DNA from 4 places in the Fictibacillus arsenicus genome. Region 1 is predicted to be linked to each of the others. Evidence: riboswitches for the same ligand, from Rfam matches in the RefSeq annotation. Region 1 holds a riboswitch; each other region holds the start of a gene.

What was found. A riboswitch is a leader RNA that binds a small molecule or an ion and turns the genes downstream of it on or off. The one in region 1 is predicted to bind cyclic di-GMP.
Region 2: another riboswitch for cyclic di-GMP. It lies ahead of ABE41_RS18625 (hypothetical protein); the one in region 1 lies ahead of ABE41_RS17140 (stalk domain-containing protein).
Region 3: another riboswitch for cyclic di-GMP. It lies ahead of ABE41_RS20505 (aspartyl-phosphate phosphatase Spo0E family protein); the one in region 1 lies ahead of ABE41_RS17140 (stalk domain-containing protein).
Region 4: another riboswitch for cyclic di-GMP. It lies ahead of ABE41_RS08180 (GGDEF domain-containing protein); the one in region 1 lies ahead of ABE41_RS17140 (stalk domain-containing protein).

What each region holds. Positions count from the first base shown of each region.
Region 1 is NZ_CP016761.1:3,355,483-3,363,775, reverse strand. Features, by position in the region: gene ABE41_RS17160 (LPXTG cell wall anchor domain-containing protein) at 1-637, shown strand, start outside; gene ABE41_RS17155 (class D sortase) at 641-1,267, shown strand; gene ABE41_RS17150 (helix-turn-helix domain-containing protein) at 1,292-1,615, shown strand; gene ABE41_RS17145 (hypothetical protein) at 1,619-1,852, shown strand; gene ABE41_RS17140 (stalk domain-containing protein) at 2,092-2,547, opposite strand; cyclic di-GMP riboswitch class I at 2,574-2,657, opposite strand; gene ABE41_RS17135 (S8 family serine peptidase) at 2,878-6,363, shown strand; gene ABE41_RS17130 (nuclease-related domain-containing protein) at 6,401-7,381, opposite strand; gene ABE41_RS17125 (LTA synthase family protein) at 7,717-8,293, shown strand, end outside.
Region 2 is NZ_CP016761.1:3,679,580-3,687,872, forward strand. Features, by position in the region: gene ABE41_RS18600 (ATP-binding protein) at 1-375, opposite strand, end outside; gene ABE41_RS18605 (DUF1129 family protein) at 534-1,301, opposite strand; gene ABE41_RS18610 (PadR family transcriptional regulator) at 1,298-1,633, opposite strand; gene ABE41_RS18615 (hypothetical protein) at 1,760-1,951, opposite strand; gene ABE41_RS18620 (YdcF family protein) at 1,967-2,701, opposite strand; gene ABE41_RS18625 (hypothetical protein) at 2,793-3,269, opposite strand; cyclic di-GMP riboswitch class II at 3,301-3,383, opposite strand; gene panF (sodium/pantothenate symporter) at 3,588-5,027, opposite strand; gene ABE41_RS18635 (YhdT family protein) at 5,024-5,311, opposite strand; gene ABE41_RS18640 (transposase) at 5,782-6,288, shown strand; gene ABE41_RS20805 (aspartyl-phosphate phosphatase Spo0E family protein) at 6,519-6,689, shown strand; gene ABE41_RS18645 (nucleoside hydrolase) at 6,813-7,760, opposite strand; gene ABE41_RS18650 (thiol-disulfide oxidoreductase DCC family protein) at 7,835-8,251, opposite strand.
Region 3 is NZ_CP016761.1:789,786-798,078, reverse strand. Features, by position in the region: gene ABE41_RS04290 (DEAD/DEAH box helicase) at 1-806, opposite strand, end outside; gene ABE41_RS04285 (hypothetical protein) at 803-2,113, opposite strand; cyclic di-GMP riboswitch class I at 2,634-2,719, shown strand; gene ABE41_RS20505 (aspartyl-phosphate phosphatase Spo0E family protein) at 2,761-2,928, shown strand; gene ABE41_RS04280 (cation:proton antiporter) at 2,953-4,530, opposite strand; gene ABE41_RS20500 (aspartyl-phosphate phosphatase Spo0E family protein) at 4,743-4,898, shown strand; gene ABE41_RS21585 (3D domain-containing protein) at 5,125-5,712, shown strand; gene bacA (undecaprenyl-diphosphate phosphatase) at 5,849-6,649, shown strand; gene ABE41_RS04265 (AAA family ATPase) at 7,022-7,969, shown strand; gene ABE41_RS04260 (DUF58 domain-containing protein) at 7,972-8,293, shown strand, end outside.
Region 4 is NZ_CP016761.1:1,538,855-1,547,147, forward strand. Features, by position in the region: gene ABE41_RS08150 (peptidoglycan recognition protein family protein) at 1-384, shown strand, start outside; gene ABE41_RS08155 (DUF2243 domain-containing protein) at 381-743, opposite strand; gene ABE41_RS08160 (STAS domain-containing protein) at 878-1,708, shown strand; gene ABE41_RS08165 (WYL domain-containing protein) at 1,801-2,010, shown strand; gene ABE41_RS08170 (YhjD family protein) at 2,026-2,385, shown strand; gene ABE41_RS08175 (serine/threonine-protein kinase) at 2,702-3,355, shown strand; cyclic di-GMP riboswitch class I at 3,433-3,522, shown strand; gene ABE41_RS08180 (GGDEF domain-containing protein) at 3,785-4,720, shown strand; gene ABE41_RS20615 (GGDEF domain-containing protein) at 5,151-5,666, shown strand; gene addB (helicase-exonuclease AddAB subunit AddB) at 6,109-8,293, shown strand, end outside.

The DNA.
Region 1 (8,293 bases):
TTTTAAACAATTACAATTAAAAATATCAACTCCTAATGAGATTCTTTACGAAGGAAAAATAAGTGAATTTTCTACAAAATCTAGATTTCTGTCTAGTTTTAGTGAAGAAATTCTTGATGTAATTATTGTATTTCCTTACGAATCAGGTAATGAGTTCCAAGGTTTAGCTACTGAGGTTGAATTTATTTTGTATGCTGATGGTCGAAACAACCCACCAGATGACGCCGACCCACCGGACCCACCAGGTAACGGAGACCCACCGGACCCACCAGACGATGGAGATCCACCAGACCCACCAGACGATGGAGATCCACCAGACCCACCAGATGACGGAGATCCACCAGACCCACCGGATGACGGAGACCCACCGGATCCACCGGATGATGGAGATCCACCAGACCCGCCTGGTGACGGAGACGGCACAGATCCTCCACCGGGGACAAATGAACCACCAAGCAACAACCCAACACCTACGAAACCGGCTGATCCGCCGAGCAAAGACACAGGTTCTCTGCCGCAAACGGGTGAAGAGAATCCACTCTTTATCATCTTGTCAGGATTCTTCATCTCACTCGCTGGACTTGGTCTGCTGCTCATCAAGAAATCTATTATTCCTAATCCATTTAAACGAGGATAAGAGATGAAGTGGCTCGCATACCTCTTAATTGCAACTGGTTTGTGTATAATGGTTTATCCAAAAGCAAAAAGTGCATATTACTCTTACCAGGAACAACAGCTGTTGAAAGACTGGGAATCTAGTGATGAAGATTCTGTGATCCAACAGAGCTACCAGCAGCTGGATGATGTTTTTTCAGATAACAGCGAACCAAAGCGTACACATGAACCCCAAAAACTGAAGAACGGAATTATCGGAAAGCTAGAAATAAATAAGATTGATTTAACCATCCCAATTATGGAAGGTGCCTCCCAGGCTAATTTAAAAGTAGCAGCTGGACATCTAAAAGGCACCTCTCCTGTTGGGGAGGCTGGAAATTCGGCCATTGCTGCCCACCGAAGCTACACATACGGGAAACAGTTCAACCGTTTGCCAGAAGTGGAAGTTGGGGACACGATTCACGTGGTAACAAAAAACAAAAAGCTTACATATCGAATCATCGATGAAATGATCGTGCTGCCTGATGATTTATCGGTGTTAAGGAAAGATTCATCTGAAAGTATTCTTACCTTAATTACGTGTCATCCCATGAAAAATCCAACTCACCGCTATATTGTAAAAGCTGTTCTGGATAAAGAGGAGGTTTTATAGCAAAGGAAGTTGTTGCTTGTGAATATGCGTCTTGGGAAACAAATTAAGAAATTCCGATTAAGAAAAGGTCTCAGCATCACGAAGCTTGCCCATAAAGCAAAAATATCTAAAGGCTATTTAAGCAGCATCGAAAGTCATAAAACCAACCCGTCTGCGCATATGATACAAAAATTGGCTAAAGCGTTGGAGGTACCTGTGGAACAATTGTTAAATATTCAGGTAGAGCTGCTTGATCCTGAATGGGTTGAGCTTGTTACGCAAGCGAAAGAAATGGGAATTAATAAGGAAGAAGTGCGCGCTTTTCTTGCCTATGAAGCTTGGAAACATTCCTTGAAAGAAGAGGTGTGAACGGTGATCCGGTTAGGCAACGGTTTATACATCTGCCATTTGAACGGCCACATCTTAAAGGTCGTGTATTTAGGGAATAACGAATGCGAAATATACCTCGGTGATGAGTATCAGGGGAAAGCGCATTTTGATTACGTAAAAAAGAAACTGAACCTCATGGAGAAAAGATGGAACACTTCTAAACTCGTACACTATAAATTTAGAGAGTTTCAGCCGACTCTTGATTATACTGTTTGATGGGGAGCTAATCTTTTTGGGATTGGCTCTTTTTTTATTGGTGGATATGTCGAGGATTGTCTGCTCGCGAGTATATTGAAATTTTCGTGAGATTATGTAAAAAATCTGTGAGATTAACCCCTATTTTCGTTAGAATAACAGTGATTTCCGTGAAATTACAGGTCATCAAATACCCAAAGTAGAAAAAGCTGCCACATAAAGTGAGCAGCTTCTTTCTGTACATAGTTTTACCCCGATGACTAGTTAATGTACAGCGTGTTATCTTCTTCGTTAAACTCAAGTGTAACGCCAAGTGCACGTTCGATGAACTTTAACGAGTTGATTGATTTACCAGAATAGATTTTTGAAGGGATGATTGCAAAAAGCACATCTTCGTTATCAAATTGGAAGAAACGCGGGTGAAGTCTTAGCGTGTAAGAAATGTCACCGCGTGTTGCTGTAATGCTTTTTTCATTATAGACTACACTTCCGCCGTTTGCTTCTGCAATAGCTTTAACAGGCAGGATCAGGTTTTCTCTAAACAATCTTGCTCCTGCTTCCTCTAATTCTAGTACTTCACCTTGGTAAACAACAGTTACCATTTCGGATTCTTGCTTATGTTCCTTTTTAGCAGCAAAGCCCGTTGTTCCTGTTGCAGCAACAGCTGTGAATGCTAGAGTCGTTGCGGTAACCCATTTTGCCAATGATTTTTTCATACCAATTCCTCCTAAAGTGTAATGGTAATGGCAGCTGGCTGGCGTAGTACAAGACCTTAGCCCCTATAGCTTTGTGACACTGAATTTCTCCAGTTGTACCATTTAAGTCTTAACCGCGGCATACCGATAACTAGTTAAACGGGTAAAAACTATATCTTTTTTATCGGTAAAAAAGTCCTTATTGTTAGGTATCTTTTAAACATTTGTTTAAAGTTTTTCTATTAAAATGATAGTAATATATTTTTGTAAAAATTTGTAAAGTAGTTTGATAATTTGCTATACTAGTTTACGAGGGGTACCAAAAATTTCTATTTTAGAGGGGTTGAAGGTATGAACAAATGGCATAAAACGCTGGCGTCGCTCGGACTGTCTGTCAGCTTAATAGGCTCAAGCTTTGCGCCTGTATTTGCCGAGACGGATAATTACTCTGTTGAAAAGAGTTCCATTCCGGTCTCTGAACTATTTAAACCAGGAAGTCGAGTTAAGGAAAATCCGTACAACTTGGCTAAAAAGAAAGACCAGATCAGCGAAACTACATTACTCGTCAAGTACAACAAAACGTTGTCCACGAGTGAACACAAAAAAGCGGGAGCAACACTACAGCGCAGAATGTCGTCACTAAAGTACGATGTTGTTAAGATCAACAGCGGCAAGAAAATGGAAGACGTTATGAAGGCGTACAGCAAATTGGGGAAAGTAGATATCGTTTCTCCGTCTGCAAATTTCGTTAAACTTGGGACGACTGATCCGAAAATTGATCAGCAATACCACATGTCTCTTTTAAATGTGGACAAGGCTCAATCTATGGCTGGTAAAAACAAAGTACGTGTTGCGGTAATCGATACGGGGATCGATTCAAAGCATCCTGAATTAAAAAACAAACTGCTGCCGTCCTATAATGCGGTAAACCCAATGAACCAGGGGACGCCTGATTATCATGGGACGCATGTTGCGGGTATCATTGCCTCAGAAAAAGGAAATGGTGTCGGCGGTTATGGGGTTAACCCAAACGTAGAGATTTTACCGATTGATGTTTTTGACCGAGGGATGGGTGCATCAGATTACGTAATCGCAGATGCCATCATGTATGCGATTGAGAAAAAGGCAAAAGTCATCAACATGAGCTTAGGGAGCATTTTCCCGTCACCGTTGATTCAAGATGCAGTAGCAAAGGCTATTGCAGCTGATGTAACGGTTGTTGCTGCAGCGGGAAATGAAGGGATGAACCTGAACAGTTATCCTGCAGCTTTTGAAGGGGTAATTTCTGTTGGTTCCACAAACAAGGATAATATGCTTTCTACTTATTCTACATACGGACCATCTGTGGACGTAGTAGCACCAGGTGAGAATGTATATGCACCGCTTTATGATTATGAGAAGAAATCCACTTTCTATAAACTGAGCGGAACATCCATGGCATCTCCAGTAGTAGCGGGTGTAGCTTCACTTTTATTATCAAAAAATCCGAATCTTAAGCCGAAACAGATCGAGTACATCTTAGAACAAACCGGTAAAGATCTTGGTGCAAAAGGCTACGATGTAAAGTATGCGAACGGTCTTGTGGATCCTGTAAAAGCATTGTCTTTTGACACTTCCAAAATTCCTAGCTCTGTATATGTAGCGAAGAGCAAATCAAGTCTGTTAAAAACGGCTGAAAAAGTAGATGTATCTGAGAAATTAGTCAAAGAAGGCACTATCAAAAAGGCATACGAAGAGCAGTTCATTCAGTTCCCAGTGAAAAAGGGTGAGTATGTACAAACGGTTTTAGAAGGTTCAGCTGATTATGACTACAAGTTTACGTATTATTTGGCAGGTAAAGCAATCAAGCCTCTTCAAAAAGATGTGAACAAGACGCTTGAAGGCAAAACAGAAGGACATTTGTATGAAGTGCCTGAAGACGGAACGCTTGTGATTGGCGTTAGTGACGTAAACGGAAACTACAATGCGGATGGAAAATCAGCGTACAAACTGTCTGTTGAGAAGTTTGATCGTTTACTAGAAGATACAAATACACGTGAAAATCCGGTAGCGGTTGAATCATTCCCGTTTGTATCCGAAGGGGAAGGTGACTGGACGTTCACTGGACACGACGGAGATTCTGATTTTTATTCGTTTAAAACAGAAGAGTCTCAGATCGTGAAAGTTGCAATTGGCGGTGTTCCTGGAATCGACTCGACGCTTAGCTTGAAAATGATCGAGCCATGGCCGGAAGACATGCCTGAAGATATGCCAGAGGACATGCCTCCAATGGAGCAGGAAATGGATATCGTAAACCTGAAGCCAGCTGGTGAAGGGGAGGTTCTAACTTTTGAAGCTATGCCTGGAATGGAGTATGTGGTCGAAGTTGATAACCATACACCAGGATTCTTCTTCCCAATGAGTTTGTTTGAAGATGGAATGAACCGTGAGTATCCTTCTTCTCATGTTCCGTATTCATTAACTATTGATGCAAAACCTGTATCTGAAGATGAAGATGGCTTCCCGAATGGTGGGCATCTGGAAGAAGAGTACATGGAAGGCGACATGGATGTTGAAGAGTACATCTCTAGGCGCAACGAGTACAAAAAGAACCACCATGATTCAATGGGTGGCGAAGATGACTGGATGGAAGAAGAAAAAGCAATGCTCGAGCGCATTCGCGAAGCAGCACTTGAATATGATCCCGAAGCAGGTGCAGAAGGATACTTCCAATATGCGGGTGATGAAGATTTCTACAAGTTTGAAGTAGAAGAAAGTGCAATATTTGAAATTGACTTAAGCTCTTCAGAAGCCGTTCCAGCAATGGAAATCATGAAGATCATGGAATTCGAAGATGGTTTTACAACACTTGTACCTGTAGCAACGAACATCACTTGGGGCTTCATGGACATTGAAACAAAAGATAAATTTTCTGCAGGGCTTCAGTCTGGAGAAGAATACTTTATCCGTGTGATGCATCCAAACTATCAGCCGAGCTTTGACAAGTACAGCTTTACTTCAAAAGTTGTGGTTGAAAATCCTGAAGATAAGTACGAACCAAACAATGATATCGAGAAAACACCAGTAAAAGACATGCCAGCTGAAACGGTTCGTGGTAACTACGCGATGAACGGCGACTATGATGCTTATTATGTAAAAGCAAAAACGAACGGATTGTATGGTGTACATTACAAAACAATTGCACCTACAAAAGAAATGCAGGAAAAATATCCTGACCTGCTAAAACCGATTGATGGCGTAATTGCCATTTTGGAAGACAAAAACGGCAACCGCATTTTAGATCCGGAAGAATATAGCTCTGCACGTATGTATGACAAGAGCTGGGATAGCGGACCGGAGCAAGGTTCATTCCAAGCGAAAGCTGGCAAAGGATATTTCGTAATCGCTGACCAATGGCTGTGGGATTTCCCAAGTCCGAACCTTAACGAGTACGAACTGACTGTAAAACCAGTTAACACGAAGGATGAAGATGCTGGATCTGCTGTGAAAAACAACATTCCATCCAAGCCGATCAAGCTGAAGCGTACGGCAATGAAAGAGTGGGAAAGCAATGGCCACCTGAATGCAGGAGTAGCAGGCGGAGACGCTGATTGGTATTCATTCAGCTTCATGGCTCCTCACTCAGGTCAGATCACATTTGCAAACGATCAAATCGATGGCGTGATTAGCCTTTACGACAGCAAAGGCAAGCTTGTCGCAACATCTGATACGTATGCATTGGGAGATGCTGAAGTGTTGAACTACAATGTAAAAGCAGGGAACTACTTCATTAAAGTAACCGATGTATTCGGTAATGCATCCTTAACACCATATTCGTTGAAGATGAAGATCAATTAATTGTAAGAGGACAGCTCCTTCTTTAGGGGCTGTCTTTTTATTTTAAGTTTAGTAAGGGTAATAAGTTGTAGGAACGAGATTTTGTAGAACCTGTATAAGGAAGAATGAGTGCTTTCAGCAAATGGGTCGTGATACTTGTGGATGGAAGGTGTAAAAAGTATTTGCACTCTCTGTTCGTAATGGTAGGGGAAATAAGAAGGGCATAATCTTTAAGTGCTTCAATATGGGCTATTTTAGATTTATGCGGACAATTGAGACACCACCAATTTGCTCCTTTATAGTACATGGTGAAAGGCTGGTCACATTTGGGACATAGAACGCCATTCAATAATTCATGTTTGTCCATTTGAAACAGATCGCAAACATCTGGATCGTGGGCGTCATGTAATTTAAACAATTGTTTACTAATTTTCTTCATCTCCTTACTCGACAATATAGAAGTTTGATATTTTTGCTGGAATAACGTGAACTTATGATGAAGTTGAGCACTCTTGATAACTCTTGCAAAAGCCTCTTTATATGAAGGGGAGAATTCTACAATTGTAGATGGATTTGTAATGACAACAAGCCTTTCAATAGGAATGGCAGGAAACTTACACTGCTTCAAAATTTGATTTAAGTGGTAACTTTGCCGCTTTACCTGCTCAATGGGGTCTTCAAAACATTCCCTTTTTCCATCAAGTGTCCGAATCATCTGTTTTACCTTATCATCAAAATAAAGGTGTCCGGCAAGGTTCTTAATCTCTAAAATGAGTAGAAATGTAGGAGTAACAATAAGTTGATCCATCTGAAAATAGTATTCATCATGCATGATTCGTAAGCCGGGAAGAAAAAGGAGCCCGTCTTTTGGCAAATAGCGATAAAAGTATTTCAGTGATTGTTCACCAGAAAATCCAGCTTTAAATCTTCGGTAACTTTCCAAGATTTGAGGTCTTTTATGACTTGTGGGAGAACTTCGCTTCAATAAGACCTCCAGTTTTTTAATAATTACGGGTGGTTTTAGTTCGATTTTACTCATAACTATTCTCCTCTTCTTTTTTATAGCTGTTGAAGCTATTTTGGCGCATTCTTACGTAGGATGGCAAAAGGTAAAAATGGTCCATTTTGCTCTAGGATTTTGTTAATCTCACGAATTTCGTTAGTAATCTCACGAAAATGAACCTTAATTTCACGAGTTTTTAAGGAATCTCACGAGAATAATAATATACTCGCGAGCCGACACACCTCGACACATCCACCATTAACAAAATGTACACTACCTACTTAAAAATGGGTAAACTCCCATCAGGGACGTTTGCCCTTTTTTATATAAAAATGTAAAATGAGAAAGGTACTGAAAGGGGATACAATTGAATGATTCTACAAGGTTTCAAGCGTTGGGGATGGGACTATTTTTTCTATGGTGCCTTTCTACTCGCTGTTTTTCTTAAACTCTATTTATTTGGCGCTTTTTCTGATACAGTTTTCGCTCGAACAGGCCTTGTTGGCTTCATAAAAGAGAGCCTGAGCAAATTATTAAATGAAGGAACCATCATTGGGTTCTATGCAGGTTTAACGTTAATCAGCGTCGGGGCACTATTGCTAGTTTCTTTCTGGACGCTTTTCTTAAAGCAAAGCAAACGCTGGATCAGCTTACTTATCCTTAATGCGGTTCTAACGTTTTTAATCGTAGGGGACCTTATCTACTACCGATATTTCAACGATCTATTATCGATGACGGTGCTGTCTCAAGCGAATCAGGTCGGTGCGATTTCTGGTAGTATACTAGATTTATTCCAGGCAAAAGATATTATTTTCATCTTAGACCTCATCGTCCTTATACCGCTCGTTATTATCTTAATCAAACGTGGCAACGGGAAACTAAAAGCTCGTATGGTAACACGCGGGGCACTGGGACTTGCTGCATTCGTGATCGGGTACCTCTTCGTTA
Region 2 (8,293 bases), 320 kb from region 1:
GTTGTTCGCCGCTTTTGTTACAGGGCCAGGGATGAACTCAATCTCTTGTTTGCCGTCTTTGTAGCTTAGCGTTTTATGACCAAGAAGCGCTTCAGCATCAAGGTCAACTGAAGCATTCACCTGGTGCAGCGGCTGTCCAAATATACTTGATAGCAGTTCTGCAAGCTTTGTTTTACCTGATCCTGTCGGCCCTTTCAGCAATACATTTTTACCTAACGCAAGTGCGATAACCGCATCTTCCACGAGCGAAGAGTCAGGTGCTGTGTAGCCCGGCTTTCCGATCAGTTCTTTATATACATCCGGTAATTTTTTTATTCGTTGAGCCGCCTCATTCTGCAGCTTTTCTTTTATCTCAATCGGGATTTGAAGGTTCATTATAAAAAATCCTTTCTTTCATCTATCAACAGTATTTCCAGTAATTCCGTTCCATAAATCCTTACACAATGTAACATTGTAAGCTATTTCAAGGCAAGTTCATTGTTTATCCACAAAAAAAGCTCTGATCTTATTAACGATCAGAGCACTTTATTTACTTATCTAACATCTTTTGTTTTTCTGTATGAAACGTAATAGTAGATAGCGATTCCCACAAACGGAATGATTGATGATAAGATCAATTTCGTTTCTTGATTAAAGGATGTCAATCTTATTAGTATTTCAGGGGTAAATAAAAGCAAAGGGATAATAATAGAAAACCACGTTTTGCTCCAGATAGATATTCCTGCAAAAATGAGAACTGCAACGATGGCAGCTGTAATATTCCCCTTTGAACCTAAATTAATCAACATTGGTGAATCGTACATTCTATTCAAAAACATAACACCTAAAAACAGGCTTAACGGTAAGCAGCCGACTAAAAATAAAACCAGCATATTCGAGGATTTTGGTAATTTCATGCTCGCCGTATACTTGAAAGTTTTCATATAGACAACTAACAAAACCAAACATACAAGTGGATAACCAATCACTTGAAGTAACGAATATTTAACACCGCCGCGAAGGGAATCTCCTAATAAGATGTAAGCAAACACTCCCAAGAGGATTATTGGAACATACTTTATCAATCCCATATAGTCCACCCCCATCTCTTGAGATATTTGTTCCATATACTGTTTTGGAGATTGACCGATGATATCCTCTGTAGATTTGCCGTGTTTTTGTGCTTCAATTAGATGATCTTCCAGTTCTGATACGATATCTTCAATCTCCTCATCTTTTTTTCCGCTCGAAAACAAATAAAGTCTGAGATTGTCTAAAAAGTCCTGACTTCTTTTCGAAAGCTTGTTTGGCTGTACGTTCATCCCTTCCCACTCCCTTTCTTTTGTATGATTAGATGGACGGAACGGCTCAACTGATTCCACCGTTCTATGAAAGCTTCCAATTCTTCCTCTCCTTTTTTCGTTAAGGAATAGTACTTCCTTCTGGGTCCTGCAGTTGATTTTTTTAGAGTTGTCGTAACGAGCTCTTCTTTTTGCATGCGCAACAGCAAGGGATAGATCGTTCCTTCACTCGTGTATTGAAATCCGTATGACTCTAGCTTTTCAGCCAGTTCGTATCCGTACACTTCTCCTTCATTTATGATCGCTAATAAACATCCATCTAGAATTCCTTTTAACATTTGAGTAGTCGACAAGTGTTTCACCTCATTTTTCACTATCTTGTATTACAAGGTAAATGAATAATAAAAAATGTCTTGCATTACAAGATATGCACTTAGTATATAATACGCTAACTTGTATTACAAGGTATTTATGTAAATTTAATCCATATTTTTATTTTCTTCTTTTTTTATGAGTTCCACTACATGCGGTTTCGGCTCCCAGCAATTAAACGTATAATCCGGTTTTGTTTCATACCCAAGACGCGAGCAATAGTAATACATACCTTGGTCAGTTTTCTTAGGTTTGAAGTTCACGCATGTAGCGCAGCAATGGTACTTATTTGTTTTCATAAGAGTCACTTCCTTTTACCGGTCCGTGAAGTAGCTTTTTATGATCGCCATATATTCTCTCACATGAGCTTGGGGAATCGAGGAAATTCTAAGCGGTGACCCGAGCCCTTCCGCTTCAACCCCGACCCGCTTGGCGATCATCTTTGTCCGAAAAAGATGAAAGTCACTTGTCACGATCAGCACTTGATCGTCAGGCTGAATCATCTCTTTCGTATATAAAAGATTTTCGTATGTACTCGTCGCTTTTTCTTCAATTGTTATACGTTCGGGATGGATCCCGTTCTCCATCAGATAATTTTTCATAATGGTACCTTCACTCGTCGTTTTACCGAACCCCAGACCTCCACTTACGATAAAGGTTACTTCGGTATGGTTCTCCGCGTATGCTAGAGCTTGATCAAGCCTTCCTTTTAACACGGCGCCTGGACGATTATTCTTCGTACCGCCTCCAAGTACAAGGATGGTGTCAATTTTTCCAGAAACCTTCTCTGGATCCGTGTTGGCAGATGAAAGAATAAGAGTTTCGAGAGTTGCAGCAAAAATTAAAAGTGTAAACACAATCGTCAAAGTAGTTTTCTTATACTTCCTAAAAAAATAGATTGCCGCTTCGTGCTTGTAAAAAAGAATAAAAAAAATCGCACCTAAAAGGAAAAAAACTGCTAGACCCATGTCCATGTTTGATGTTTGAGCCAGCATGGCAGTGGCATAAACTACAAAAATAATACTGAGTGATAAGAAGAGTTTTTTCATAGAATTACTCCGATTGTTAGATTCTAACTTCTAGTATATAGGAAAAAGAAAAAGAGCGGGTGTTTGAGATTCCGCTCTTGATAATAAAAATTTATTTCGTTATAACTGCCTCAATCGCCTCAGTAATTTCTTGTTTTTGAGTTTCAGAGATTGAATCAGCTTCATTTTTCATATTTTCTTTAACTGTCTTTAAAGCCTCATTTTTGGTTTTGTTAACCTCGTTCATTTCCTTTTTGTAATGATTCTCAATTTCTTTCTTTTCAGCTTCAATCACTTTTTCCTTACTGCTGGTTAATTCTTCAGAAGTTTTTGTAATCATTTCTTGAATATCTACTTTTAGTTGTTCTAATAAAGAATTTTTCTTACCAGTCAATTCTCTATTAATCTCTTCCTTATAGGCATAATTGAGAATTAAATTTGTGATAGTGTTCGCTAATTCTGGTTTCATTGCGAAAGCAGAAGTTGTCCCCAGCATTAAAGCAAATACAGTTACCAAAATAACTTTCGGCCATTTTTTTGCTGCCTTAACCTTCTTTGTTCCAAACTTTTCTTTTCGTGATAGTTCCATAAAAAATACCCCTTCCTTTTATCATTTGATTAAAAGAAGCGGTCGGTTGCGCTACTAGCTCCTGCCGTTCCAAGCGCCCAATTACAGAACGGCATTCATTGCTCCACACTTTGTCGAATTTTACCTAAGACTAATTTACCACCCAACCCATAAACTGTAAACATTTTAGTTTAATAGTAATATGTTTGTAACATATATTAGTAGTTTATTAAAAGGCAAAATAGTTATCTTTTATAATTTTTCTTAGTGCTTTGTTTGTTCCATTGCATTAGGAAAGATAGAAAAACGATATCGTCCACCCGAAGTGGACAATATCGCTTAAAATGTATTTGTCTGGGGTCTGTCCCCCTTTGTGAAACTCCCCACAATGTATGCAAAGAAAGAAAATACGATCGGCATGACTACAGTGTGCATTCCCCAAAGATTTGGATAGTTGAGGTGAAGCCACATATATGAACCTACCCCGACTACAATAGAAGCTATTGCTCCGTTTGCGTTTCCTCTCTTCCAATAGAGACCCATCACAATCGGCCAGATAAAGGCTGCTTCTAAGCCGCCAAAGGCAAAAAGGTTCAACCAGATCAACAGATCAGGCGGGTTGATGGCCATCGTAAATACACTCAATCCGACTACTGCTGTAATACCAAAGCTTAATCTTTTTACAAACCGTTCATCAGCATCAGGTTTTATGTAATTGATATAGACATCCTTGATGATTGCTGAACTTACTAGTAAAAGCACGGAGTCAACGGTAGACATAACCGCAGCAAGTGGAGCGGCAAGTACGATACCAGCTAACCAGCCAGGCAGTACTTCAAGTGCAAGTAATGGCATAACTTTATCAGGCACTTCAATGCCCGGTAATATCACTCTTCCAAACACTCCAGCTAAATGCATCCCCAGCATGATAAATCCAACCACAAACGTTCCGATGATCATGGCACGGTGCATCGCTTTTGAATTTCGGTAGCTCATAGCGCGTACCGATATTTGAGGTAAACCGACTACACCCACACCTACCAAAATCCAAAATGACGATACAAATAAAGGTGTAAGTGATTCATCTGAGCCAAACGGAGTGATAAGGTTAGGATTTTCTGCCCTCAACTCCACTATGATATTTTCAATTCCACCGCCTGCAACGATGGTTCCAGCTAGTATAATTACTGTACCGATCACCATTACAACGCCTTGAATCGCATCGGTTATAACAACCGCTCTGAATCCACCCGCTATAACGTACACTAAAACGGAACCTGAGAAAATGAACAAAGCAGTGGAGTACGATACACCAGTAAATGATTCGATCAGCCTTCCGCCCCCAACCCATTGTGCAGCCATGGCTGAAAACAGGAAGATAACAATGCTTAATGCTGATAAAATAACAACCCACTTACTATCATATCGGGCTTTAAGAAAATCAATAAGTGTTACAGCATTGATCTTTCGAGCTACGATTGCAAACTTTTTCCCTAAAACAGCGAGTGTAAAATAACCTGTTACAAGCTGCGCCATCGCGAGAAGAACCCAGCCAAGCCCAAGCTGATAAGCAGCACCAGGACCTCCAATAAAACTTGAAGCACTTCCGTATGTCGCGACCATCGTCATAGCAAGAACAAAACCGCCAAGCTCACGTCCAGCTAGGAAATAGTCTTGCAAAAAAGAAGGTCCGCTCTTAATGTGCCTTGATGTATAAATACCAACTAAGAAAACAAGTACTAAAAAGAAAGCTAAAGGAAGAATCACATCCCAGTTCATCGAGAGTCACCCTCCCCATCATTATCATCTGAGTCAAACGGAACTTCTTTAAAGAAAAACTTCACCATGATAAAAACTAAAATTGTAAAAAAGATAAATCCTACGATACAGCTATAAAAAAACCATGCAGGAAAACCTAGTATGTAAGTATACTCCTTAACTGGCCGACCACCTAGTCCATACGCAAAAGCATACCACCAAACAAAATTAAGAATTGCCAGCACCGTACCCATAATCGCTTCCTTGTTTGAGATGCGGTATCGCCAGTCATTTCCCTTTTTCATTGTATAACCTCCTGGACTTACCAAGCTCCTCCATTACTATGGCAAATTCACATACTCTTGTCGAGTTCTTTCGACTTAATAACTTCTATAAGGTTAAATAGATTCCTTGTTTGGTTTCTCAATAAATAAAACGTTAACGCTCTCTATTGGCGCTAGTTTTCGTTCTTAATTATAAATTAGGCATGTATATGAGTATTTCCGGGGAAATTTGATAGAATCTGCGGAGAAAATACAGCACTCGACAAAAAAGAGAGAAAAAGAGTTTTCTAAAATTCACAGATTGGTACCGTTTGTATTTCCATTCTTCCTATAGCGTTTTACTCGTAATTAAGAAGGGAAATAAATAGTTTGGGGCCAGTCCCCATTTCCCACAATGCCTTTGCTAGTAGTACAATAAAAGAACAACCCGAAAGGAGGTGATATCAATTCCTAGAACTCGGCGCATTTGGTACCCTGATGCTGTTTACCATGTGACTACCCGTGGAAATCGCTGGGAACCTCTCTTCTATTCCCACTTAGATTTCCATCGTTACCTCAAAATTTTAAGTCACTGCGTAAACAAGTATTCAGTTGATCTATTCTCTTATTGCCTCATGACTAACCACACTCATCTTCAAATTCAATGCAGCAAGTCCCCACCCGGAGATTTCATGAAAGAATTAAACGAAACTTACGCCATGTATTTCAACAAAAAGTACGAGCTTACCGGTCATGTGTTTCAAGGTCGATATGGTGCAGAGTTAATTGAAGATCGTTCCTACCTCTTAGACACAAGCCGATACATTCACATGAATCCGGTAGCAGCCGATCTCGTCATGTTTCCTCTTGAATATCCATGGAGCAGTTACCGTTACTATGTTACTCAATCGGTATGTCCCTTCGTGGAAACCTCAAAGATACTAGAACAATTTCAGTATTCAAAACCTCAATATCGTGATTACGTAGAAAGCAGGACCTCACCGGTAGCAGAACTTTAACCTCATTCTCAACACCTCTAGTATGAAAATAGTCAGTCATAGCAAGGAAAAGCCGGTTAAGTCCTTCTAACGAAGACAAAACCGGCTATAATGTATTTGTCTGGGGTCCCCCTATATGTGTAAAAAAATAATAGACTAGACACAAAATATGGTATATAATTATTACAAGATTTACCGATTTTAATGGTTCAGAAGCAGAAGTGGTTATTATATTTGAGGGGGAATAGACCATGAGCCGAAGCAATGCTCTTGTCTTAACTACAGAGATAGACGCCATTCGCACGACCATGTATGAGGTAAGTAAAAAAGTTAACAGCCTAGCTGATCCGCTGCTTGTTCAGTTAAGTCAAATTCTTGATGAAAAGCTAAACAAACTTGATCAAATTAGAGAATGTGCTTAATTAACACAACAATATAACTGCAAAATTTACCGGAGTCCATGTCTGCATTGATAGGAAGCCGGTTTTTTATTGCTATTTGCTAGTATTAAATCGTAATCTACCCCCGAAATTTATTAACCCTACTTATTTAAATTCCTCCCCTGTCATCACACTCATAAAGTCATTGAAAAAGTAATTGTAATCAAAGTCAAAAGCGATCCGATGCTTTTTTTCCTGTTCACCAAACTCAATATAAGGCCTGATGTCAGCAATACTTTGTCCTCTGGCAATCTGTTCATCTCTAAGTACGATATGTATAGGCAGCGTTTTGTAGCTGAACATATCTTCGCGAATACTTGCCATCAGAGTTATCGCGTCATGAACAGGGCTTCCTTGAATGCTTGGGTTGTTATTTTTATAGAACTTATAATAGAAGTCCAGCAACGGTTTTATAAGAGGAGCTTTTCCTTTGTAGTCAATGTAGTTCACCATCTCTGGTGTTACAATGGCTCGATCTGTCACATTCAACGGGATAATGGTCACGTTGTTCGCATATGTAAGCACGACTCTGACTGCAATCGGGTCTCCATGAAAATTCGCCTCAGAAACAGCCGTAACGTTACCCGGTACCCAGAACGCCCCGCCCATAATATAGTAAGCCTTCACTTTTTTCATCAAGGATTGGAATAAAATAAACATCGTGGCAAGAGAGGTAAGTCTGCCAACGTTAACGATTATCAGTTCATTTTCATATTGATTGATTAAATTTACAATCTCGAAAAAGTTTTCAATAACCCCTTCGTATGTTCCTGGTTCTATAGGACCTAATCCATACTCTCCATGTACTTCAGGGTAAAATGTTGGCTGCTCACCTGTCATTGGAACTTCAGCCCCACCAATGATTTTTACTTCTTTAGGAAAGTTGAACATTTTAGCAATATAATGTACATTAGCAATCGTCTTCTCCATGGAAACATTTCCATAGTCTGAAACTACGCCAACTATATCGATTTCGTCATTTAAATACCCGTAAGTCAAAGCTATGGTGTCATCAATTCCAACATCTCCAAAGAACAAGACTTTTTGCCCCATAACAAAAACCCCTTTTAGGTTTTTCTTCTATCCTATTAAGAGGCATGTTTTTTTATGAAATTTGCCATTAAAAACTATTCTAAAAATCTTTTCCTTAGCTGTGGTGTCGGAATCATACAGCTTTCCCGTTTCCCAAACCAATTGTACCGGTTATGAGCTACCATTTTATAAAAGAAATCACGAATTGTCTTTGGTACTACCATCAATATCTTTCCTGAGCTATATGGGAACTTTAGATATTGCGTTAATTTCAGTACTGCGTCAGATGCAGTATATTCTTGATTATCGGATATTAGGATCACGGAGTTTGTCTGGTTTGGGTCACGCCCATAATGAGTCAGCAGCTTCTCCCCTGCTTCAGACTGGATGGCAGCGAACTTAAGATTTTGGTTCTTCTCGTGTTTTAATATGAATTTCACACTAGAATTACAGAGATTACATACCCCGTCAAAAAGAAGAACAGGTTGACATTCTTGTTCAAGATTTCTCATCTGCATCCCCTCCAGTCTATTTAATAGCTAATTCTATTTTAC
Region 3 (8,293 bases), 1.5 Mb from region 1:
TCCGTAATCTCTTCCCGAATTTCTTTACGGCTGCCAACCTTAAGCCAGGAAATAAGCTTAGAAACAAGCTCCATATCACTTTCCAGCATAGCTTGATAAGGCTTCCATTCATCAGGCAAGAGAGTGCTTTTTCCTTTGTAAGGAACACGAATACCTTCTTCTTTTTCCTGAAGAAATACATTCAGATTCCATATGTCCTTATCTTCCTCATCAGCAGGCTCAGATAATTCAAAAATCAGTTTAAAAGGTTTAGGATCTTCCCTCCACCCGATTTTGATCAGCCATTCTTCTTCATCCAAATGCCCTAATGCAGAGATTATTTGTCTTGAATTACCTCTAACCAGTTCTTTGTTAAAAGATGTTGGCATCGCTGAATAGCCAGCATCAGGCAAAGTGGACAGAGCCTCATTTATCCAAGGAGACTCGATGCGTTTTCCTTCAGCTTTCCATGACCAATCACCTGATTTCCATGCTTCGAAGTCAGGAGACACGAGATCGGATTTCATTAACTTATCAAAATGATTTGCTTCATTCACCACTTGCCAAGCATCTTTTTCCCACGTATTTTCAGAAAGAAAAAAAACCGGATAGCGATTGAACAGCACAAAAGCTTCTCCCGCGTTTAAATATATATTTTGATCATCATCTATATCGAGCAGCGTTCCATAAAAAGATGGCTGATGCCACGTAAATAAAAGAGGTTTCCAATCGTTCACATGCACTCTTTTCTTATCTTTAGTGGCCCATAAAACCATATTTCCATGAAGCCATTTTGCGTGAAGTAAAAGATTGCTTGTATCGATCATGAAATAAACTTTCCTTTCCTTAACTCTTCCTGAAACGCTCTTAACCGTCCATAGATCGTGGCGATTTGTTTAATATACTGAGAAAATCGTTCTTCTTCACCAATATCAAAGTAAATTGTCCGGAGCGTTTTTAAATGCTTTATAGCCGATTGATATGATTTTCTCGTCCGTTCATTAATCAGCCTGTCAATCGTTTGATGATAGATCGGCAAAACCGTTTCCTTTTCAAAAGAAAGAACTTCTTTTAAATCCTTTCGCTGAATGAGCTCTGGTGAATAGCCCATGATCACTTGAAGCTCCACCCATCTCTCATGTTCACCAATTACCATTAAATATTCGCCGTACTCATAGAAAGTGATCGGCAGAAACTCAATGAGCATTTCTTCATATTGTTCTTCGTCACCAGTATGCTGTGCATACTTCCAGAAATAATTTAGGTATTCGTGGAAAAATTCACGAGCGTCTGAATGATAATAATAAGAACTGACACCATCAAGGAAATTTGGTTTTAAATAAAGAAGCCATGACAAAAGACGCTCCCATTCCTGCTTATCAACCAAAAGTTTCATCCAGACGAGGTAATGCACCATTTCCACTTTCTTATCATTCTGACCCAAACGTTCAAAAGCAAGATCATCCTGCTGACGTGCAAAAGCAAAATGCACTAGAGCTAGCTCAAGCATTTGAGATGTTTTGCCCGATTCTTTTTCTTCCAGTAATTGTTTTTCATACTTTTCGATCCATGTTCTCTCAGAATAAAGAAGAGACCAGCTGATCTGAAAAAGATAAAATAATAAATAACCCCATTTTGGAGGGATCTCATAAAGACTTTGAAAGTTTCGGAGACTCTCTTCGACGAGTTTTTTATTCTCATTTAGAAGTTTTTTGCTATTCATCTCTTTTAATGCCACATAGATCTGATCAGATAATTTTTCAACTGTAGCATCAAAGTTAGCCTGCATGTAAGTTGCTATCCCATATTGTGCTTCAAACGAAAATAAGCGGATGAGCGTTTCAATTTGTACATGATATCTATATAGCAATGCAATATCTTCATCAAAAAATTGTCCAGCATTTAAAAGTGCAGGATAATAATCGCGGTAGATATGTACAAATGTGTAACTCGTATCTTTTCCGTCAGCAAGATCCCGAAAGGAGACGGTTTGCATTTTCCGTCTTTCGAATGTCTCGAATCGTTCTGAAAAATACTCACTCCACAACTTAACCGAATGTGTATTTTGAACTTTCTTTTCAGGGGAATCATATTGTGTACGATTTCTTTCATCGTCTTCCTCTGGTTGCTTCATTCCGTCTCCCCTCCTTCAAGTTGTTATTACCAATTATAGCAAATTAGTCGTTTGCTCATTCATTGCATATCATTTCTATTTTAAAGGAAATTCCTTAAGTTGACCAAAAAAACAACTTTGTTGCTATTGGAAGTAGTTGATATCCGCTCCAGGATGCTCGCTTTCCGTGGGGCGTGCGGTGAGCCCCCTAGGCTAATCAAGCCTGCCAGGGTCTCACCTGTCCCGCTGCTCCCGCAGGACAAGGAAGGCTTCGAGAGCGTTACATCGCACGAAGAAAATTGATTTTCATTTTCGAGGAGTCTCGCACCTTCCGCTCCAATCAACTAGTCGAAGAAGCATCCTCCAAAAAACCTTTAAAAGCAAAGCAACAATCTTATAGAAATGAGCTTAAACTTATTAGGATCACATCCGATATCATTAGTGACAGGAATGGTTTTCACTGACCAAAAACTCTACTGTTGTATTATTTTGTAATTATTTGTAAAAAAGTTGAGTCATTATGCTATACTTATGAATTCAATCGACGAAAGGGCAAACTTTTCGAAAGGGAAGGACGCAAAGCTACAGGGGCTAAGTCTTTAAAAAGATATGCCAGCCAGTGCCGAATGAACTCCTTCGTCGGTAATAATTGCTAGGGAGATATACATATGAAGGAGCATACGATTCAAGACCGAATTAGCCTATTAAGAGAAGAACTATATCGCACTTCACTCCAGTTGAACCATGAACTGGCACATCCAAAAATAGTTAAAGTCAGTCAGCAGCTCGATCAGCTTCTCAATCAATTCACTCTTTCAAGACAAGAAAACATATAAAAAATGGCCCCTTTTGGCCATTTTTTAATTTTCTTCTTCATAATATTTATTTTTCTTCTGTTCAATATGATCAATAATCCGCTCAATTTCTTCTTCTGCAAGCTGGCTGGATATCATATCTTTTCTTAGCAATCTTTCTATCGCCTCATGTTCTGCATAAAGAGCCTCAATTGAAGCAATATGTTCTTGTGTCTTCCTCCACTCGGGGTGCTCCTCATACATCACATCCAGTGTTTCTTTCGCTTCCTTTTGTTTATGATCATACAATGCTTTCATTCTTTCAAAAACGATTGTGGAAATAACAGCCTCGTTCTTTAACTGATCTAGTCTTTCTATAGCGTAATCATATCTATGAACAGCGGTCATTGCCTCTTCATAATCTGTTCTTTCTTTATTTGGGCCTTTTATGTTCAGTTTGTTGATTAATGAGGAGATTGTCATGCCTTGTACTAACAAAGAAAAGAAAACGACAGAGAATGCTAAAATAATAATATTTTCCCGACCCGGAAAATCTCCTGGTAAACTTAGCGCAAGAGCGATTGACAAAGATCCTTTTAGTCCGCCCCAATTAAGCACATGTTTCCATTTTGCTGGTATACCTTTTAAAGGAAGCATCGAGGTGTATACTGCCACCGTTCTTGCAGCAAGTACTAATAGAATACTTACTGCAATTAATCCCCATTTATCATTGATATCGATATAGGCGATTTCCAGTCCGACAAGCAGAAACACTAGTGAATTCGCAAACAGCGCCAAAACATCCCAAAAAGAATGAATGTTTATTTTAGTAGTTGGACTCATCCCTATTTTGGCACCATAATTTCCGAAGACAAGACCTGCAACTACAACAGCAATTACCCCCGATACATGTATGGACTCTGCGATTAGGAAGCTACCATAAAATAATAGTATAGAAAACAAAATCTCAAGCGGGTAATCATCGTACCAGCTTGTAAACTTAGAAAAAATATATCCTAATCCTCCACCTACAATAGCTCCGCCGATCGCAACTTTAAAAAGCATCAGAACAGCAGCCAGTATTCCCCCTGCACCCATTTCAATATAAGAAGGCAGGTAGATTGAGGCAATCATAAAAAGCACAACTGCTAATCCATCATTAAACAAACTCTCTCCTTCAATTACAGTTGAAAGTTTTCGGTTCACTCCAAGAGTTTTAAAAATGCTTAAAACGGATACAGGATCTGTCGCGCTCATTAAAGCAGCAAATACAAAAGCCGTTTGAAGACTTAAATCCAATATGTAATAAGATCCAGCACCGATAATCAAAAAGGTAAGAAAGGTTCCTCCAACAGCTAGTGCCCCTATAGCTTTTGTATTTTCTCTCAAGTGGCTGAAAGGAAGTTTCAAACTTGCCTCTCCTAGTAAAGTAGGCAACAAAAGCGAAATGATAATAAATTGAAATGTGTAACCCTCTTCAACAAATCCTTTTAAAGGGTCCAGAGCCGGAAGAGGTACAAGCCCGATGATCGCTCCTACTATCACAAGTGCAATTGGATAAGGTTTTTTTATTTTCTTTGCCAAAGCAGTTACTCCAACCGCAACAGCTAATAAAATGAACGCAATATTCAACGAGTGATGCATAATTTTCTCCTCTCAAACTATTTCTCTAGCTATATATTTCCCTTCCTCTCCAAAAACTAGTCAACAGGATACTCAGATAAATCGACATACTATCATCGAGCGTTGTTGAACCTTGTAACATTATCACTTCTTTCCACGAAACCCTTTTTCTTTTCTTAAAAATAATGCATATTTATTGAGACAAAATCTTTCATGAAAGTTGTGAATAATACATGTTGCTACAATTAATTGAAGAAAAACGCGAAGTCTTGCTTTGTCTTGGAAAAACATATGGGCTTACAGCGAAGGAAACAGTTATATGCAGTCAAGAACTAGATCAGTTATTAAACCGTCTTGATGAATGGAATGATGAAAGGAACGATAATTAACAATCCTTGTCTATTTCCTGGGAAATTTGTCGAGAACCACAGAAACCTCTATCATTTTTCAGCATTCTCCATCTCTAATCCATTTACTTACTAATTTACCTATTATTATATAAATATAATATTGTAATCTCTTTGTTACCTTCTCCTAATGGTTCTGTCATATTCGATTAGTATAATTGGCAACCGAGGCGTATTTAACCAATTATACATATTAGGAGGAGTTATTATGATAAAAAAATGGGTAATTACAGGGGCCATGGCATTCGGATTGCTCGTTTCTGCTCCCGTTAGCGGATTCGCAGCAATGGGTGATCACACTCTTCGACCTGGCACATGGGATAATGATGTATATGAACTTCAAGGTAAATTAAAGGCCATGGGATATTTTGATTTTGCTGTAACGACAGGGTATTATGGTACAGTCACTAAAGATGCAGTTATTAAATATCAAAAAGCTAAAGGATTATTAGTAGATGGTATTGCGGGACAACAAACATTTAACAGCATTCAAAACAACATTCAAAGAAAGGGTATGACTGTCGCTGCAACAGCTTACACAGCAAATTGCGAAGGCTGCAGCGGAACTACTTCAAGCGGGACAAACCTTAAAGAGATCCCTTACGCAAAAGTAATCGCAGTTGATCCAGATGTAATTCCAATGGGTTCAGTTGTATATGTACCAGGCTATGGGTATGCTGTAGCTGCTGATACTGGCGGAGGCATCAACGGAAACGAAATTGATGTATATATGCAGAACTACTCAGATGCTATTAACTGGGGCAGAAAGAACGTAAATATCACAATCATTAACTAATGAAGATGGGGTTCTCTTCCCCATCTTTTTTCATTTGTACAAAATCTTACATAATTAACTAGAAAAAGAATATGACAATACTCTTCTTCTCAACTATAATAGATTTCATGAATTTAAAATAAGTGAAGGTGAATGTATGTTTCTTTGGGTTGCAATCGTAATGGGTATTATAGAAGGTATTACAGAATTTCTTCCGGTTTCGTCAACTGGTCACTTAATTGTTGCGGGACATATGCTAGATTTTACGGGAGACAAAGCAAAGACTTTTGAAATTGTTATTCAGCTTGGTTCCATTCTGGCTGTAGTTGTTCTCTACTGGAACCGCCTTTGGAGTTTATTGGGTGTAGGCAAAATGGCTAAAAAGGAAAACAGCTTAAACCTTGGACATATTTTTATTGCAATAATGCCAGCTGTAATCATCGGACTTCTTGTTCATGATTTTATTAAGGCGCATCTGTTCTCTCCTAAAACAGTCATTGTCGGCCTTGTTATCGGCGGATTTTTAATGCTGATTGCTGAGAAGGTGCAGAATAAAAAAGGTGTTAATGCATCAGACCTTGATGACATGACGTATAAACAAGCTTTGAAAATTGGATTGTTTCAATGTCTGTCTTTATGGCCAGGCTTTTCACGTTCTGGAGCAACCATTTCAGGCGGATTGATCTCAGGGCTCAATCATCGTACAGCTGCAGATTTTTCATTTATTCAAGCCGTTCCGATCATGATCGCAGCATCCGGTCTCGATCTTTATAAAAGCCGTGACATATTAAGTGCAGCTGATCTTCCATTCTTTTTAACAGGATTTGTTACAGCATTTTTAGTAGCAGCTGTAGCTATTTTATTCTTTGTAAAACTCATCGCAAAAGTAAAATTAACGCCTTTTGCATATTATCGATTTATTATAGCTGCTGTGTTAGCTGTGTTCTTCTATCTTTAAAATTTTTAAGCTTACCGCTCCCTTTGTGCGGTAAGCTTTTTTATTTTGGCTCTTTTCTAAAAGATTGTTGCTTTTGAACATTTTCTTGAGTATGCTTCATTGACTAGTTGATTGGAGTGCAAGGTGCGAGACTCCTTCGGGATCAGTGGGACAGGTGAGACTCCTAAAGGCGCAAAGCGCGAGGAGGCTCACCGCACACCCCGAGGAAAGCGAGCATCCTGGAACTGAAATCAACCACTTCCACTAGCGTAATTGATTGCGAAAAAAGATTTTATTAATTACAAAAATTTCAAAAATATTACAATTCTTATTTTCTAAATATTTTAATAATGGTATGGTTAACTTATCTAACCATTGAGAGGAAGATCATTAATGAATATTGTAAATCAAGTAAACCTTGTTAAAAACGCCATTGCTGGAGTATTAACAGGGAAAGATGAACTTGTTGAACTAACTATGATCGCTTTAGTTAATAAAGGACATCTTTTATTAGAAGATGTGCCAGGAACCGGAAAAACTGTGCTTGCTAAAAGTCTTGCACGTTTAATAGATGGAGAATTCAAACGTATACAATTCACTCCCGATATCCTTCCAGCAGATATTACAGGGATTCAGTTCTTTCATCCAAAACATCAAGAATTCGAAATGCGGCCCGGCCCAGTTATGACGAACATCTTATTAGCCGATGAGATTAACCGTGCTACCCCGCGTGCTCAATCCAGTTTATTAGAAGTAATGGAAGAACGGCAAGTAACCATTGACGGAGAAACACTTAAACTGCCTTCCCCTTTTTTAGTAATTGCAACACAAAATCCCATTGAGTCACATGGTACGTTCCCACTGCCTGAAGCACAGCTTGACCGATTCTTTATGAAATTGCCATCAGGTTATCCAGACTTTTCTCAGGAAAAAGAGATGCTACATATGTATCGTGCTCAAAACCCGCAAGAGCTGCTCGAACCTGTCTTTACTCTAGAGGACATTATAAAAATGCAAGAAGAAGTCCAGCAGATCTTTGTAAGTGATGAAATTGAAAATTATTTATTATCAATTGTCCATGCTACACGCCAGCATGAGTTTATCGAAAACGGTGTTTCTCCCCGTGGAACACTTGCTTTCATGAAAGCTGCTCAAGGTGCTGCATATGTAAATGGCAGAACTTTTGTTACACCGGATGACGTTCAGCTTGTTGCTCCTCATGTTCTATCTCATCGTTTAGTATTGTCAATGGAAGGAACAATGAGAAAAACAAAAGAGCAGGTACTAAAAGATATCCTTGAATCCATTGATGTCCCTGTTGAATCTGAGGCAGGAAGATAATCATGCAATGGAGTAATCAGATCTGGATCAAGCCGATCTTTAAAGCGCTTGTTTTATTCAGTCCCTTAATTCTCGTAATCGGATTTTACCGAAATATATCCTTTCTTTTTGTTTTAGGTCTGGTCATTATATTTTTGTATGGTGCAACGTTATTACAATTCAAATCAGCTGCTCAAGATTTAAAACTAGATTCAAACAAGCAGATTTACCGTTTGTTTCCTGGTGATTCAGATGAATTTTATATAAAACTGCTTCATACGGGAAGATGGCCATCATTTAGAGGTGAGCTCTTTTTATCTCATCGAGATGTTATTTCCGAAACGA
Region 4 (8,293 bases), 1.8 Mb from region 1:
GGGGTAGAGCTATGCTATGGGTCTTCAATTGATTTCTCTGAAGCTTACAGCCGCTACGTTTGGTTTTTTGCTTATTTGTGTGAGAAATATCAATGGAATCCAGAGACCCATATAAAAGGACACTTTCAGCTTGATCCGAAGCGAAGAACAGACCCGTTAAATAGTTTTCATCAATATGATAAAAGTTTTCCTTTCTTTATTGAAGATGTTAAATATGAATTAAAAAAACACCTGGTTAATCTTGAAGAATTTAAAGATACAGCAACTGCACCGGGCAACCTATTTAAAGTGCAGATCGGGGCGTTTTCATCCAGGGAGAACGCACAAAAACTTGCAGCCAAAGCTAAGGCGGCTGGTTTTGCCGTTTACATTGAGCATATTTAAATCGTTTGTTTTTCTTTTTTCCACGTATAATACACCAGGCAGATTCCAGCTAAAACAAATAAAGGCTCTAGCACATTTGCTTCAGGCCCGCTCGTTACTCTATGCAGCTGAAAAATCCAATGAAACAGAATGTTATCTACAGTTAAAAACAATCCAATAGCAGCTAAGAATCCGTGAAAAAAAGAAGAATTATAACGTTTATAAATGAACAATAAAATTAACACTAATATAGTGATTCCGAAAAAAACAGCCCCTATGCGTTCACCCATACTTTCCGCCTTTAATTCCCAGGCAAAAGCGTATGTTGACCAATGAGACATTGCAAAAATCCCCAAAATAAATCCAAACCAAATTTTCATAGTACCTCCTTACTAGTAAAAGAACAAAATCCGACATCAAATTTAAAAAAACAGGTTTAACTTATGTATAATAATGGTATATAGATAAGTGGTATGCAATCATTTTTTATTTTTATAGGGGGATTATAGATAAGATGGAACGTCAATTACACGAATTGGGGCAAAAGATTCTTATACATAAATACGATCTTGCCAGAAAAATTGATGAAGTAAAAGCTGAACACGGTGAACCCGTATCTGAGCTTACTGATCATGTACTGCAGCTTCGGGGAGATTTATTTGGCTATTTTGGGAAATCGCTTTTTGAAGATTTGGCAGAAGTTGAACCTCTGTTTATAGAATGGGGAAAAAAGAGCGGGGAACTAGCAGTCCAATACGAAGTTCCTTTAGACATGGCATTAAAAAGCACCCGTTTCTTCCGGATTGTCTTATGGGATTTTATACGGAACGAGATTCAAACTGAAAGTTTTTCAATAGAGACGGTACTTAAAGCAGCTTCTGTCATTGACCCGCTATTAGATGAAACGGTTCATGCTTTCAGTGTGGCTTATGTTGAAAACAACAACAGAGTGCTAGGACTGGCACGTGAAGCGATTGAGGAGCTTTCTGTACCTGTTGTCAGATTAACAAGAACTGTTGCGGTCCTGCCGCTTGTTGGTACAATTGATACACACCGTTCTAAGTTAATCATGGAAACGTCTCTGCAGAAATGTACAGAATTGCAAGTTGAACACTTATTTATCGACTTATCAGGAGTACCTGTCATTGATACGATGGTCGCTCACAACCTGTTTAAGGTTATCAATTCGCTTAAGCTTTTAGGAGTAAAAGTTACATTGAGCGGAATGCGCCCAGAATTGGCGCAAACAGTTGTATCCTTAGGAATCAGCTTTGAAGGAATCTCAATATCAGGAAACCTTTATCAGGAGCTTGAAGCAATGGGAATCGCTCAGCAGCCGAAATAATCATATAATACCTGTCATTTTATGGGCAGGTATTTTTTTCTTGTATAAAAAGAACATTTGTTCGCATATAATAAAAAAAAGGAGGTTTTTTCATGACGAATTTGTTAATGAGATGCATCCAGGAAAGGGCAGCCATCGAGATGATTTATTTATCTGAGAAAGGTGTGATCAGCCATAGACTTATTACGCCATACTCGTTTGACGGAAAATTGATAACGGCCTATTGCGCAGTTCGCAAACAAATTAGAACATTCGAGCTGAAAAATATTTTATCTGTGCAATTCCGTTTTTTGCCTTCATAGAATGGAGGGATAGACATGCAATATGGAAACGAGGAAGAGCGCTCACTTATTGAAAAATATGTGATGTATCCAATTATGCTGGCCTTGTTTGACCGGGACTTGAAGGTAGTGAACCGTTCTCCGTTTAAACTGAAACAGCCTTACATTGCTTTATTGGAACAGATTATGAATCAGGTGAGCAAAGACCTTCATGACGTGCGCATCGAGCTTCGGAAGAGAAAAATAAAGGTTATGGATGGACGAAGAGATCATGATATTACTGAATATGAGATATTTATCCGGGGATATCGTGAAATTATGCGATTTCCGAACGTCCATTTAAAAAACAAAGCAGAAACCCTCATGCTGTCATATCTTCGAGTGGCATCAAAATAATGGCTCTTTCCTAAAGATTGTTGCTAAGGAGAGATTTTAAAAAATTCTTCGTTGAATAGTTAATTGGAGCGGAAGGGCGAGACTCCAGCAGGATGAGTGGGACAGGAGAGACCATTCAATGACGCAAAGCGGCGAATGGGCTCACCGCACACCCTGCGGAAAGCGAGTCCAAAGAGCGGAAATTGGCCTCTTTCAAAAAGTAACAAAGTTTACGAAAACAGCCTTGTTAAAGTTTCCTTTTTGACTCCATCTGTATACAATGAACGTAATGCACAATGATATCATTACTGAAGAATATCAGAAATTGAGGAAACACATGGAACACTTTATCCAGCTGACACGACAATTAAATAGAGAGATAATAATTGAAAGCCGGAACCCGTTTGATCCCGTATGTCCTGTAAATACACCTTTCCCTTGGAAGATACTTGGATGCGGCAATTATGCTGCGGTATTTTACCACCCTGACTATCCTTTATATGTTGTCAAAATCTACGGGAGAGATGAACATGGTCTTCTAGAAGAAAAGAAGGCTTATGAACGTTTAGGTGAACATCCGGGCTATTCCGTTTGCTATTATACAGAGAACAGGTTTTTGATTTTAAAGAGAATAGAAGGAATCACGCTTTATGATTGTGTTCATAAAGGTATCAGAATTCCCGAAAGTATCATCCGTGATATTGACAAGGCTTTGGAATATGCAGAAGAAAGAGGACTTTTCCCTAGTGATGTACATGGCAAGAACGTCATGATATCAAAAGGCAAAGGTATAATAGTTGATGTTTCTGACTTTTATAAGAAAGAACCTTGCCGCAAGTGGAAGGATCTACGAAAGGCTTATTTCAGCATTTATAAGCCTGTTTTTTACCGTTTTCCCATTCGAATTCCGTATTTTGTTTTGAATATGATCAGAATGGGGTATAGGTATTATCGAAAGTTAAAATTATCCATAAACAAGGGTAAAAAATAATGGTATTAAAGACCTATAAAAAACATTGGCACAATTTACCTATGTAGGATATAATATCTATAAACGAATAGGAAACCTTTGTTTAAAGGCAAACCAGTTGAAAAACTGGGACGCAAAGCTATGGGCCTAAAGTATGAACGAACATACAATGGCAGCCGGTTGCCAAAGGGGAACGGATAATTAATGTTTCTTAGCAAGAGGATTGAGTCTTTGAAGACAGAACGTAAATCACGGAAACAATGCACCTGCGATTACTCGGTGCAACTCGCAGTTTTCGTGCAACCTTCGCTCGTCACCAACGATGAGATCCGACGCTTAAAAACATTAAATTAATGTTTTAGAAGTTATCAAACATTAAAAGCCATTTCCCTTTATTTAAGGGTAATGGCTTTTTGTATGCAAATTTTTAAGATTTGAGGGGTTGCAATAATGGAAAACTTCCAACTAGAATTACGCACACTCAAAAAAAGCTTATTTAAGGAATTCATGAAGTCGATTCCAGCGATGATACATACACATAAAGAACACTTAAGTCAATTTGATGACTTCAGCTCATTTATGAACGGTTTTGTTGAACAATATGAAGAAATATTAGAGAAATTTTTGCGTGGAATCGTACATGCAGTATTTTTGAAGGAAGAACGTTTTCAGCATTTCTTGAAACAAGCTGAACAGAAAGCATTCCGCTCAGGGATCCATTTCTTAAGACACCAGCGAATTCCTCACCAAGCGCTAGCTTGTTTTTCTACAAGTATAAGAGAATCAGTTCTGCAAGAAATGAAAAGAGTAACCGTTTCCGACTCGCTTCCAGTGCAGCTATTTATGTTAGATCGCTGGAACATGGTAGCACATCGTACGATTACAGGTTTCTTAAGCGGATTTTCATCTCAGCAGTTTAAAGATTTAAAAGAGATCAGTATCCGTGATCCGCTTACTAATCTATATAATCGCCGTTATTTTTATGATTGTCTTGAAAAAGAAATTGGTAAAGCTCAAAAACAAGAGATGCCGATTACACTAGTTATGTTTGATATAAATAACTTCAAACAGATCAATGATGAGTATGGCCATCATGCTGGAGATGAGCTTTTACAGCAGATCGCGGAATTATCCAAGCGATTAAAACTTTTATCAGGTTTCCGGTTTGGGGGAGATGAATTTGTCTTCTTGCTGCCGGGAATAACAGAAGAGGACGCTTACAAACTGGTTGAAAAGATGGAAAGCCAGCTAATGGCATGGAACAAATCTATTTCATTAGCATACGGTGCGATCGAACTGTTAGGCGATGCATGTGAAAATATTGATTATTACCTGCAGCTTGCTGATGAACGGATGTACAGCAATAAAAGAGAAGTTAAAGCATAATATCAGAGACTTATTCCCGGTTCTTTTTACAATAGGGATCCTTTATATGACATCTACACAAATCGTCTTGAACGATTTCCTGAAAAGTCCTTCTATTACCTGATTTTTACTAGAGGCGGAATCCTTTTTGATTATATTGCTTATGTTTGGCTGATGCAGTTGACTGGAGGCTCGGAAAGTCCATTCATGCCTGTAGGTTATTTGATTGTTATTCATGCCGCTCTTTACTGGAGGTTAAGGTTCTTTTATCGTTGGAGGAGCCAGTTTTGCTGTTATTCTGTATTTCTTTTTAAGAGATGGAGGCTATCAGGACACAACAGAGTTTTTTCAGTTCTTTATGGATACGTCATTCTTATGGCTGATTGCCCTGTATGGAGGTGTAATTGCATCTAAAGAAAGACAGTATTATTTCGAGGAAAATATGTACTAGCTGCAATCTCTCCAGGATTATCTTACAGGGTTATTAAACCACAGAAAGTTCCAGGAGGATGTCTTAGAGAAAACGAAACAGAAAGCTCCTTTCGCGCTAGTCCTTTGTGAAATAGATTATTTTAAAGAGTTTAACGATAAACATGGACATGTTTTAGGTGACGAAGTCCTCAAACTCGTTGCCGCAGGATTCGAGCGGTATTTGCCAGCAAAAGAAGGTAAAGCTTATCGATATGGCGGAGAGGAATTTGCGTGGATCATGGAAACGGCAGTAGAATCAGAAGTTACAGAAACGATCCAGCAGATAAATACTCATCTGCAGATGTATCCGTATACACTTGAAGATGGAAAACTTCCTGTTACTTTAAATTATGGAATTGCTTTTTATCAAAAGGGAGAACGTCCGGCAGAAATTATACAGCGTGCAGATACGCTCCTTTATGGAGCAAAGGCAGCAGGGGGAAACACATTAAAATTTGATCATAAAAAAAATGAGGAAAAGCAGCTGATCATGTAGCTGTTTTTCTTTTTTAGTAAGGCTATTCTCTAAAAAATTGTTGCTTTTAGGTCATTTTTCATTTTCTTCATTGGGCAAGTTGATTGGAGAGCAAGGTGCGTGCCAACTACCTGATTACTCTTCTCGCAAGGCATGCGACGAGGAAGCCCGCTTCGATAGGATTTCTAGCAGACGCAGGAGCACACATGCTTCCTTGAATATAACACCCCACAGGCTTATATACCGAGGAGGCTCACCGCACACCCCGCGGAAAGCGAGCAACCTGGAGCGGAAATCAACCACTTTCAAGAGCTACAAAGTTTAGGGTACAGTCTTATTTTCTAGCAGGAATCCTTTAAATACCAGTCATATTTCCTTCGTTTTGAGTATACTAGCCTTTGCCCTGCTGGTAGATTGTGAGATAATAAAAGCAGAATTTGTGTTCGGAACAGGGGATGAAAATATGAGTTTGCAATTTATTTTGGGACGATCCGGCAGCGGAAAGTCCCACTCTGTCTTTCAAGAGATACGTGAAAAACTTGCAGAGGACCCGATGGGGAGTCCCATTATCTACTTAGTGCCAGATCAGATGACCTTTCAATCTGAGTATAAGCTTGCATCAACTCCCGGATTAAATGGGATGATTCGTGCCCAAGTTTATAGTTTTTCACGTTTGGCTTGGCGCGTTCTTGGTGAAACAGGCGGGATGACAAGAATGCACATCACAAGCACTGGTGTGAGAATGATGCTCCGCAAAATTATTGAGAGTAAAAAAGAAGAACTGAAAATATTTAAAAAAGCTTCTGAACAGAGCGGTTTTTATGAATTGCTCGAGCTTATGACAACAGAATTAAAGCGGTATTGTGTATCCTCAGAAGATCTTTCCTGGAATGCAGAAACGCTGCTTTCACTTGGTCAAAAAGAAAATAACAAAAAAGTTCTTAAAGACAAGCTGTCTGACTTAAGCATCATTTCAGGCGCTCTTGAAAAAGCTCTTGCTGGAAAATACTTAGACTCTGAAGATTATTTAAAACTCCTGCAGGAGAAAATACCTTATTCAAATACGATAAAGGATTGCGAGATTTACATAGACGGTTTCCATTCTTTTACACCGCAAGAACTTGAAGCAGCTGCTGGTCTCATGGCACATGCAAAGAAAGTGACGATTGCTCTGACTTCCGAGGAATCATATCGTACGGACACTGATCCGCATGAACTGGATCTCTTTTATATGACAAAGAAGACAGCACAAGTTCTCACACAAAAAGCGAAAGAGCTGAATGTGGAGATAGAAGAGCCAATCGTGCTCTCTCATATGCCAAAATTTATTTCTCCTGCGATTGCCCATATTGAAAAACAATATGATGCGAGACCTGCGATCAGCTATTCGAACCCAGAGGGGATACACTTAGCAGCTGGGGTCAATTTAAGATCAGAGGTTGAAGGTGCAGCGAGAAAAATTATTGAACTTGTCCGTGATGAAGGGTACAGATACCGGGATATTGCTGTAACGGTAAGAAATGCGGGCAGTTATCAGCCTCTTATTGAAACAGTATTTGCCGATTATGGGATACCTGTTTTTCTAGACCAAAAAAAATCGATGCTTCATCATCCGCTCATTGAACTGATCCGGTCTTCACTGGATGTTGTTTTAAAGAATTGGCGGTATGAAGCTGTATTTCGTGCTGTGAAAACGGATATGCTTTATCCGCTTGATGAGATGAGAAAAACAACATCAGAGATTAGAAGATGCATGGACGACCTGGAAAACTATGTATTGGCTCTCGGTATTCAAGGCAGCAGATGGACAGATTCAAAACCTTGGAAGTATAAGAGATTCAGAGGATTTGAAGCTGATGATTTCGGAAAAACGAGCCGGGATGATGAAAAAGAACAGCTGATCAATGATCTTAGAGATATGATCGTGTCACCGATGAAAAGACTTTCTAGAGATTTATCTAAGAGCATAACCGTAGCAGATTTTTGTACATCACTTTATAAATATTTAGAAGACCTCTCCGTTCCTATGAAACTAGAACGCTTAAGGCTTCATGCTGAATCTGAAGGGAAGCTTAGAGCTGCACGTGAGCATGGACAGGTGTGGAATGCAGTGCTTGGCCTTTTAGATGAAATGGTAGAGCTGACCGGAAGCGAGAAGCTTTCCAAAGAAACATGGATGCAGATGCTTGAGACGGGTCTTGAAAGTATGAAGTTTGCTCTTGTTCCGCCATCACTGGATCAGGTTCTGGCAGGAACTTTGGAGCGTTCACGCTTTACAGATGTGAAAGTTAACTTTTTATTAGGGGTTAACGATGGAATCATACCGCTTAAACCAAAAGATGATGGTCTGTTATCTGAAGACGAAAGAGAAGCACTTGAAAGAAACGGTGTTGTGCTGGCACCTTCAGCAAGAAGAAAGCTGCTGGACGAACAATTTATGATCTACCTGGCATTAACGAACGGCAGTGACCGGTTGTTCGTATCGTATGCGCTGGCTGATGAAGAAGGAAAAACATTGCAGCCATCAATGGTCATTCAAAGGATGCGGGATCTATTCCCTGATCTAAAAGAGCATCTATATCAAAATGAACCTGGTGTTAAAGAAGATTTATCTTTTGTTCAGCATCCTGTGAAGAGTGTGTCCTATT